DNA from 3 places in the Aliiroseovarius sp. PTFE2010 genome. Region 3 is predicted to be linked to each of the others. Evidence: riboswitches for the same ligand, from Rfam matches in the RefSeq annotation. Region 3 holds a riboswitch; each other region holds the start of a gene.
What was found. A riboswitch is a leader RNA that binds a small molecule or an ion and turns the genes downstream of it on or off. The one in region 3 is predicted to bind cobalamin.
Positions count from the first base shown of each region.

Region 1: it holds a riboswitch for cobalamin, as region 3 does, so the genes downstream of both, ACP2AV_RS03810 (DUF1636 family protein) here and ACP2AV_RS04445 (TonB-dependent receptor plug domain-containing protein) in region 3, are expected to answer to the same signal.
Region 2: it holds a riboswitch for cobalamin, as region 3 does, so the genes downstream of both, ACP2AV_RS13540 (energy-coupling factor ABC transporter permease) here and ACP2AV_RS04445 (TonB-dependent receptor plug domain-containing protein) in region 3, are expected to answer to the same signal.

Region 1 is NZ_JBNFVY010000001.1:777,925-781,197, reverse strand. It holds gene cobN (cobaltochelatase subunit CobN) at 1-203, opposite strand, end outside; gene cobW (cobalamin biosynthesis protein CobW) at 219-1,274, opposite strand; gene ACP2AV_RS03810 (DUF1636 family protein) at 1,276-1,674, opposite strand; cobalamin riboswitch at 1,767-1,973, opposite strand; gene cobO (cob(I)yrinic acid a,c-diamide adenosyltransferase) at 2,012-2,623, shown strand; gene ACP2AV_RS03800 (cobyric acid synthase) at 2,627-3,273, shown strand, end outside.
Region 2 is NZ_JBNFVY010000012.1:6,029-9,301, reverse strand. It holds gene ACP2AV_RS13550 (ABC transporter permease) at 1-242, shown strand, start outside; gene cobF (precorrin-6A synthase (deacetylating)) at 443-1,189, opposite strand; gene ACP2AV_RS13540 (energy-coupling factor ABC transporter permease) at 1,254-1,931, opposite strand; cobalamin riboswitch at 1,990-2,171, opposite strand; gene cobA (uroporphyrinogen-III C-methyltransferase) at 2,207-2,926, opposite strand; gene ACP2AV_RS13530 (cobyrinate a,c-diamide synthase) at 2,923-3,273, opposite strand, start outside.
Region 3 is NZ_JBNFVY010000002.1:117,921-121,193, reverse strand. It holds gene ACP2AV_RS04450 (TRAP transporter large permease) at 1-319, shown strand, start outside; cobalamin riboswitch at 911-1,116, shown strand; gene ACP2AV_RS04445 (TonB-dependent receptor plug domain-containing protein) at 1,243-3,108, shown strand; gene ACP2AV_RS04440 (ABC transporter substrate-binding protein) at 3,083-3,273, shown strand, end outside.

The DNA.
Region 1 (3,273 bases), on a different contig from region 3:
GGATGGCGCAGCGCGGCCAGGTTCGCCAGACGCAAGGACGGCAGCCGCCCCTCGGGCCCGCCACCCCGCCGCCACCCTTCCGCGAACGCGCCAAGGTCACTGTCGGAAAAGGACAGAACCACCAGATCCGCCGGGTCCTGGCCCAGGTCGGTCGGGGTGTCTAGCTCTTCCAGACCGTGGCTTTCGCGGAACACGACATGCATGGCAGGTGTTTCCGCTTACTCGGCGGCCTGCGCGGCGGGATTGAGTACCGCAAGGATGGCATCGCGGTCGATGTCGTCATGTTCGCCAATGACCACCAGCCGCCCGGTGCGCGGCTCTTCTACCTTCCATGGGCGATCATATTGATGGCGCACCCGCGCGCCCACGGCTTGCACCAGAAGACGCATCGGCTTGCCGGACACGCTTGCATAGCCCTTGACGCGCAGAATGTTGTTCGCCTTGGCCAAGGTCTCGATGGCCCGCACCAGGTCTGCCGGATCGGTCAGTTCGGGAATGTCCACGACAATGGATTCGAAATCGTCGTGTTCATGGTCATCGTGATCATCGTGATGTGACGGGCGGGCGTCCATGTCATCCTCGGCTGCGGCTTCCAGCCCCAGGATCACGCGGGGGTCGACCACGCCTTCGGCCACTTCCACGACGGGCAACGGGCGGGGCGCCTCGGCGGCAATGATCTCTTTGGCCTTGGCCACGCCGTCGGGGCCGGCCAGATCGGGTTTGGTCAATAGAATGATATCGGCGCAGGATATCTGGTCTTCGAACACTTCCGAGAGCGGCGTTTCATGGTCCAGGCTGTCATCGGCGGCGCGCTGCGCATCCACCGCCGCCACGTTGGGCGCAAAGCGGCCCGCCGCCACCGCTTCGGCATCGGCCAGCGCGATCACGCCGTCCACGGTGATTTTCGAACGGATATCGGGCCAATCGAACGCCTTCAGCAGGGGCTTGGGCAGGGCAAGGCCAGATGTTTCGATCAGGATGTGGTCCGGGCGCGGATCAAGCGCCATCAGCGCCTCGATCGTAGGGATGAATTCGTCCGCGACGGTGCAGCAGATGCAGCCATTGGCCAGTTCCATGATGTTTTCCGCCGGGCAATCGGGGATGGCGCAGCCCTTGAGGATCTCTCCGTCAACGCCCACGTCGCCGAATTCATTGACCACCACGGCCAGCCGTTTGCCACCGGGGTTTTGCATCAGATGCGAGATCAACGTGGTCTTGCCCGACCCGAGAAAGCCCGTGATCACCGTGACCGGCAGTTTCGCAAGATTGGTCATGTCAGGACTCCTGGGATTGGGTGACTGGGGGAATGCGCGCAACGCAGTTGCGTTTGAAATGTTCGGGGCGCTCGCGCCAGGGAATGACACCATCGGCGCTGTCGTGATACTGGGTCGCCCCCATAAGTATCATTTCGGGATGCGACATTTCATCGACGTTTGCAAAGACATATGTCCATTTCGCATCGCCGCCGCGCAGCGCAACCGTGCAACCGTGATCGCAGTTCTGCAGGCATTCGACAGGGGTGATGCGCAGGTCTTCGATGCGATCGAGCCCGGTGAGCCCGTCATAAAGTGCCTGCCCCGGCCGACGCGCATCTGACGGGATTTCTTGCCCGCGCCGGCATTTGACACAAACGAGCAATTCGGTCTGTGGCTGGCTTTTCGCCTTGGCTTCCATATCCTCGGTCCCATGGTCATGGGACGCGGGTAAGATGGCGGAACAGACCCGAACACCGGGCAGCATCCCGTCACCGAAACACCCCGTCCGGTTTCAAGCGGTTCGTGCTGGCAGGTCTCCCGGCTTCCGGATCTCGGGCGATTGCCCAGTGGCGGCTCATCCTTCCCGGCCTTTGCCAGTGGTTCTGAGCTGCCGTCTCCGGTCACGGTCGCGGGGGCGGCTGTGCTTGACCGCAAATATCGCGGCTGCACATTCCCTATTCACCTGTTTACACAGGCACCAACACCGCGCCAGATGGTCCGAATCCCCGGGGCTTGTCAAGAAAGAGGATGTCAAAATGAGCAAAGACGAAAACGCCCGCCACACCGAGAAGATGCGCAAAATCAAGGCCGCGCGCGACAAGATGATGGAAACCAAGACCGAGGAAAAAGGACTGATCATCGTCCATACCGGAACGGGCAAAGGGAAATCATCCGCTGGGTTTGGCATGATCATGCGCTGCATCGCCCACGGGATGCCCGCCGCTGTCGTTCAGTTCATCAAGGCGAACTGGGACACAGGTGAAAAGACCTTTCTGCGGGAACGATTTGCGGACGAATGCCGTTTTTTCGTATCCGGCGAAGGCTTTACCTGGGAAACGCAGGATCGCGAGCGCGACATCGCAGCGGCACAAAACGGCTGGAAGATCGCCAAGGAACAGATCCTGGATCCGCAAATCCGGTTTGTACTGCTGGACGAGATCAATATCGCTTTGCGCTATGATTATCTCGATATCGACGAGGTCGTGGATTTCCTGCTGCATGAAAAACCTGACATGACACATGTCTGCCTGACAGGGCGCAACGCCAAGCCCGAGTTGATCGAAGCCGCAGATCTGGTGACCGAGATGTCGTTGATCAAACATCCGTTCCGCGACGGGATAAAGGCACAGGCGGGCGTGGAGTTCTGAGTCATGGCGCGCGCGTTGATGGTCCAGGGCACCGGGTCCAATGTGGGCAAGTCCATGCTTGTCGCTGGGCTGTGCCGGGCGGCGCGGCGGCGCGGTATTTCTGTTGCGCCGTTCAAGCCGCAGAACATGTCCAACAACGCCGCTGTGGCGCAAGAGGGCCATGAAATCGGGCGGGCGCAGGCGCTGCAGGCGCGGGCCTGCGGGCTGGCCCCGCATACGGACATGAACCCGGTACTTCTCAAGCCCGAAACAGACACTGGTGCCCAGGTCATTGTTCAGGGCAAGCGGCTGACAACGGCGCGCGCGCGCGATTATGCCCGGCTGAAACCGCAGCTTTTGAATGCGGTTCTGGACAGCTTCCACCGGTTGCGCGCCGCCCATGATCTGGTGATCGTCGAAGGCGCAGGCAGCCCTGCCGAGGTGAATCTGCGCAAGGGCGACATCGCCAACATGGGTTTTGCCGAGGCGGCAGAGGTGCCGGTCGTACTGTGCGGCGATATCGACCGTGGCGGCGTCATTGCCCAAATCGTCGGAACACAAGCGGTGATGGCGCCCCAAGATGCGGGCCGCGTCCAGGGGTTTCTGGTCAACAAGTTTCGCGGCGATCCAAGCCTGTTCGACGATGGCTATGCCATGATTGAACAGCATAC
Region 2 (3,273 bases), on a different contig from region 3:
GGATACCCCATGCACTTCCATCGCTGGGAACAGGATTGAAACTGGCCGCTGTTTACGCCCCGGTCGGGGCAGTGATCGGTGAATGGGTGGGCGCATCGAAGGGGCTGGGCTATCTGATGCTGCTTGCGAACGGCCGCGCCAAGACCGATCTGATGTTTGCCAGCCTGATCACACTGGCCGTCATGACGATAGCCCTGTATTTTGTGGTAAACAAAGCGGCCGCGCGACTACGGTGGGAGTGAACACCGCCACCGCGCTTGCGCCTGCAATGGGATCCAAAAACTGGACTACCCAGAGGTCTGGGGGCGTGGTTCGAAAACGGGCAGCGTGGCCGCCAGACCCGCGCAGGCGCTTTTCAACGCATGTGCGAAAATCTGCGCCAATTCATTGACGGTCGGGTGGCGGACCCAGCGCGCCGGTCTGGCATGGGGGAAATCTGGGCTCAGCCTATGCGCAGCAGATAGATGTCCATGATCCAGCCGTGTTTTTCGCGCGCCGCGGCGCGGGTCTGGACGATATCGTTGCCAACCTCGCCCAGCGGTCCTTCGATCAATCGCTGCTTGTCAGAGCCAAGATAGGCCCCCCACCAGATGTGCACCCCTTCGGGGTCAAGCGACTGGAACGAACATTGCCCGTCCAGCATTACCACCACCGTATCTTCCCCTTGGGGGATGCCGTCTGCGCGAAGACGGCGCCCGGTTGTGATATGCACCGACCCGTTCACCACGTTTAGCGGGATGGCATGGGCGGCCGTCAGGGCCTGAATCGCGGTAATGCCGGGCACGACCTGCACCGCAGGCTTGGGCTGTAGCCGCGCAGCGATCCGCAGCGTGCTGTCATAAAGCGACGGGTCCCCCCAGACAAGCAGCGCAATCGGGCCATCGGTTTGGGCCGCTGCGATCGCGGCTTGCCAGCGGCGGGCGATTTCATCGTGCCAGCTTGCGACCCGTTCCTGATAGGGCAGGCCTGGATCACGCTTTGGGTATTCGAAATGAACGATTTTGGCCTGTGACCCCGAGGCCGCGATGATGCGGTAGCGGATTTCGGCCAGGTCGTCTTTGCCCTGCCCCTTGTGCGGCACCAGGATGAGCGCCGCATCGCGCAGCGCGCGCATGCCTTCAATCGTCACATGCGCAGGGTTTCCGGTACCAACGCCGATCAGCCAGATTTTGCGGGCCGTGTTCATCATTCAGGCATCCGGGCATAAAAAAGCCCGGGTCGCAGTATCGACCCGGGCAATGAAAATCGTGGGTTCAGGCCGCGTTGTACAGGCGCTTGTGAACCGCGCCCGACTGTTCCAGCCCGCGCAGGGCTTTGGCACCGGCCAGGACGGCAAGATCGGCAACCGGTTCGACCAGAACCACCAGCATGTAGGCTGCGCCGAATGTCCAGACAGACTGGAAGGTTTCAGCGGTAACGCCTTGACCGTAAAAGGCCCAGAAGGCGACCCAGGCAACCACACCGCCCTGGTACATCGCGGACAGTTTCAGCACGCTGGCATAGTCCAGATCAACATAGGCCGTGCGGGCCGGGATGATCCGCCGTGCCAGTGCCGTAATGCCAAGCAGTGGGACCAACAATGTCGTCACGTTGACGAAATACATGGGCAGATCGGACGGGGCGAAGAACATCCCCTGAACCAAAAGCCCCAGCGCAAGCCCGAACGCCGCCGGCGCAGCGCCCAACACCAGGAACAGGGTTGTGCCCAGGATGAAGTGAACTTCGGACACGCCGACCGGAAAATGCGGCAGGATCTGAAAGAACACGAACGTGCCGACCGTGGCCATGAGGGTGCGTGCGGCGAATGATCCGGCCGGATGGGCGCGCAGATCATCCATTGCCAGTTTCGCTGAATAGGCGACTGCGCCGGTTGCGGTCGCGTAAGCGAAAGCCATCTTTGCGCCATCAACGACGCCGGGTTCGATATGCATGGGGTATCCCTCGTTTCTGTGGCTGCCCCTCCGGCAGCAGGATGTACCGTTTGCACGGCAATTAGTGGTTGTTACGGCAGGTCTCCTGACTCGCGGGTCGTTGCGCTTCCGGCCTTCCCAGCCTTGTCGGCCAGTGGTTTTCCTTCAAGCTCGCCGCTCACAGTTGCGGGGGCAGTCCGGGATTTTCACCCGGTTCCCTATTATGACACGTGACGTGTCGCCGTATGGTTTAGTATTACAGGTGATCGCTTTGTGAACAAGTATGGAAGCGACATCTATGGCTCCGATAACGGCCCATAGAGGATGAGCGCGGGGTTATCGCCTATTTCCCGTGCTAACTGGTCAGCCAGCGATTGGACCGTGTGACGTTCGATATGTTGGGCTTGCTTGCCGACCGCTTCGGCCAACAGCGCAGGGGTGCTGGCGGGCAGCCCTGCGTCGATCAAAATGGCCGCAAGTTTCGGGAAGGTGCGCTTGCCCATGAACACCACCGTCGACGCGGACGGATCGGCCAGCGCGGCAAGGTTCATGTCTTCTGGCAGATCGCCAGTCACGTCATGGCCGGTGACAAACTGCACCCGGCGCGCCGTCAGCCGCCGGGTCAACGGAATGCCTGCTGCGGCTGCCGCGGCACAGGCCGACGGGATGCCCGGAATGATCTCGTAGGGGATGCCGGCCTCTTTCAGGGCAAGGATCTCTTCCTCGAGTCGCCCGAAAATGCCGCTGTCGCCGGATTTCAACCGCACCACGCGCTGGTCAAGCTTTGCATAATCCACAAGCAAGCGGCTGACGTGGTTTTGCTTGGGCGATTGTCGCCCGGCGCGCTTGCCGACCCCCACCAGATCGGCGCCACTGCGCACCTTGTCCAGAATCGGGCCCGAGGACAAGTCATCGAACAGCACCGCATCCGCCCGCTGCAGCCGGTCCACGGCCTTGATTGTCAAAAGCTCGGGATCGCCTGGCCCGGACCCCACGAAGCTGACGAAGCCGGTCATGCGTCTTCCTCTTGCGTAATGAGATGAAAGAACGTCCCCGAAACATGCCCCCGATGCGAGCCTGTCTCGGGCACCAGATTGCCATCGGCGTCGCGCACCTCTGCCATCGGCGGGTCGGGTTGTTCAAGGATGCTCGAATAATGAAATTCATGCCCGCGCAGGGCAGTGCCCGGGGCAAACCCCGGCATGTTCGAGCGCAGCACCGCGCGCCGATAGCCCAGGTGGAATTTCCGTTTTTCGTAACTGGTGACAAGACCCAGCAGTCCGGCCATCCGGTGGCGCGCACCCGATTTGTCGATCAGCGCCTCACCCAGGGCCATGTAGCCGCCGCATTCCCCATGCACAGG
Region 3 (3,273 bases):
TGTGTTGATCTTTCTGGGCGCGTTCATGGATCAGGTCAGCATGCTGCTGGTCACCCTGCCATTCTTTCTGCCGATCGCGATGGCGCAGGACGTGAACATGCTCTGGCTTGGCGTTCTGTTCCTGGTGGTGATGGAGGTCAGCCTGTTGACGCCGCCCTTCGGCCTTTTGCTGTTCGTTATGCGCGGTGTGGCGCCAGAGTCGATATCGATGCTGCGGATCTATCGCGCGGCGATTCCGTTCATCTGCCTGGAAGTGCTGGTTCTGTTCCTGCTGTTCCTCTTTCCGGAACTGGCCCTCTGGTTGCCCAGCTTCTTGTAGCCGGCAGGTTTGCCAATATGCAGGGCCGACAAGTGGCAGAGCGCTATGCTGTCTTGTCGGTCCGGGCTACGGCCTCGCAGCCCGTTGCGCCTTGCAGCGGGCTGCTTGTCAATTGGTCGAAAACGCCTGCGAAACCTTGTTGAACAGATCGGTTTTCTTCCGTTGCGCCGGGGGTCGAACGCTGCGCCGTAGGATGCCTTGGCGTTTGCGAAAGCACGCTGGACCTGAACACCTGCTCTGACCAACACGTGGTTCGTGGCACCCCAAGCCGCCATTTGGTTTGCGCCCTGATAGATGAGCGGGGGACCGACCGTAGGCCCAATCGCGGGGTTTCACAAACACCAAAGCGGTCAGTACGAGGCGCAAGACTTGCGACCTGCAAAGCGCTTATCGCCGATTGTGGCATGGGTGGTTGTGTGGCGGCCCAGCTCCCGCGGGTGTCGGCACAAGATCCAATGCCTGCTTCCAAGTGATGCCAGTAGACGGGCCAGTAGACGGGCAGGTACCCCCCCCTTTTTGATCGATGCGATCAACTGCGAGCGACAGTATCTGATAAGCAAAATTCGCCCTTTTCAAGGTCGTCGCCTGCTTATACTATCTTTTTGCTTCGGTCCGGGCGGTTCGCCGTCCGGTTAAAAGGGAACGTGGTTCGGTCAATTGACCAAATCCACGACTGCCCCCGCAACTGTAGGCGGAGAGCGAGGTCGGTATATCCACTGTCACACTTTGCGTGATGGGAAGGGCCGGCCAAGCATTGACCCGCGAGTCAGGAGACCTGCCGAGGTGTTCACCCTGTCCGGGCGCGAGGGGCGTCAGGGCTGCGGATCTTCCGCTTGTGGTGTTTTCACCGTCTGCGGGGGGCTCTTCCCTCAAATGACATTTCAAATTCAACGTCCCTGATGGGTCGTATCCGAGGGTTAATTATGCTCCGCACCTATTTTTTGGCTTCCGTGGCCGTCACGCCGCTTCTTGCAAACCCGCTTTCGGCACAGGAAACTTTTGCGCTGGACGAGATTATCGTTAGCGGCGGCCTGTCACCGATTGACGCTGACGCTTTCGGGCGCGCGGCCAGCGTTGTCACGTCACAGCAAATCGAGGAACGCGGCATCGCGACGGTGCAGGACGCCCTGCGCGCCCTTCCTGGCGTTTCAGTCAATGGGTCAAGCAACTCATTTACGCAGGTGCGTGTCCGCGGCGGTGAAGCCAATCACACCCTGATCCTGATCGACGGGATCGAGGCCGCCGGGGGCGATGGCGAATACATCCTCAGCGGGCTGGAGACAGCGAACATCGAGCGGATCGAAGTGCTGCGCGGGCCGCAGTCGGTCTATTATGGATCGAACGCATCGGCGGGGGTGATCAACATCATCACCAGCAAGGGCGGGATCGGTGAGTCCTATTCGGCCTCGCTGGAAGTCGGGGCAGCGACGACTGCGAGCACCCTCATTTCGCGCCGCAATGAACGGGGGGGGCTGTCGTTCTCGCTCTCGCACACCGAGGATCACGGCTATGATCAGTCGGGTGACGGCGGTGAAAAGGACGGGCTGCAACGCACCACCGGTATCCTGTCGGGTGACTACCTGGTCACTGACGACCTCAAGCTCGGATTTACCCTGCGCCGGGCGGAAGAAGAATACGATACCGACCCATCCCCGTTCGGCGCGACGGATGCCGACAGCTATGTGGTCGATGACCCGACCACCGGTTCCACCCGCGATGAAAAGACCGCAGCCATCTATGCTGAATACCAGATGATGGGCGGTCGGCTGACGCATCGTCTCTCTTACGAGAATACGGAATACACATCGACCTACAACGGCGGTGCGCCGACCACGACGGACACAGAGGCGTGGAAGTATCGTTTGAGCTATGGCTTGGACGGGCGCGCGGTGGCGGACGCTGACCATCTGCTGAACCTGCTGCTGGAAAACGAGAAGGACAGCAGCAGTTCCAACCCGCTGTACGGGCGCGAAACCACCTCTATTGCTCTGGAATATCGCGGCAGCTTTGCAAACGGACTTGATGTGCAGGCAGGCGCGCGGTTCGACGACAATGATGTGTTCGAGAATGCAACGACCTGGAATGTCGGGTTGTCCTATCAGTTGCCTGATACAGGGGTGCGGTTGCACGCATCAGCAGGTACGGGCGTTGTGAACCCGTCCTATTTCGAGCTTTACGCCGCCGCCTTTGGGTATACAGGCAACCCGAACCTGAGCCCCGAGCGCAACAAGAGCTTCGATATCGGGGCAGAGTTCGCTGTCTTGAATGGTCGAGGCCTGATCGACGTCACTTATTTCAACGAAACCCTGACAGATGAAATCACATCGGTCAGCACCGGGCCGGGGACGTTCTCGTACGAAAACCAAGCCGGTGATAGTGACCGTCAAGGCATCGAAGTGTCGGGAACCATGCAAGCGACAGATGCGCTCGCCTTGCGGCTTGCCTACACCTACATTGACGCCAAGAACCCCGACAACAGTGTTGAAATCCGCAGGCCGCGTCACGAGCTGGCGCTTGGCGCGACGCTGGACACATTTGGCGGGCGCGGAACGGTTTCAGCGGACATCCGGCATGTGTCGGGCAACTTCGATACGCAGTACTTCGGAGCTTACGCCACGGTGGAATTGCCCGCATACACGACCGTCGATGTTGCCGCACAATATGACCTGACAGACACGTTGACCCTGAATGGGCGCATCACGAACCTGTTCGATGACGATGCAGTAGACGTCTGGGGTTTCGCATCACGGGGCCGTGCGGCCTATGTTGGCATCAGTGCGAATTTCTGAGGCGATACGGGCGCTATGCCTCGCGGGCGCGCTGACCAGCGCGCCCGTAGCCGCGATGTCCGACACGCCGACCAGAGTCGTGTCGATGAACCTTTGCACCGATCAATTGGCCATGTTGGTTGCTGGCGAAGGACAGCTTTTGTCAGTCTCTTATCTGGCGTCAGA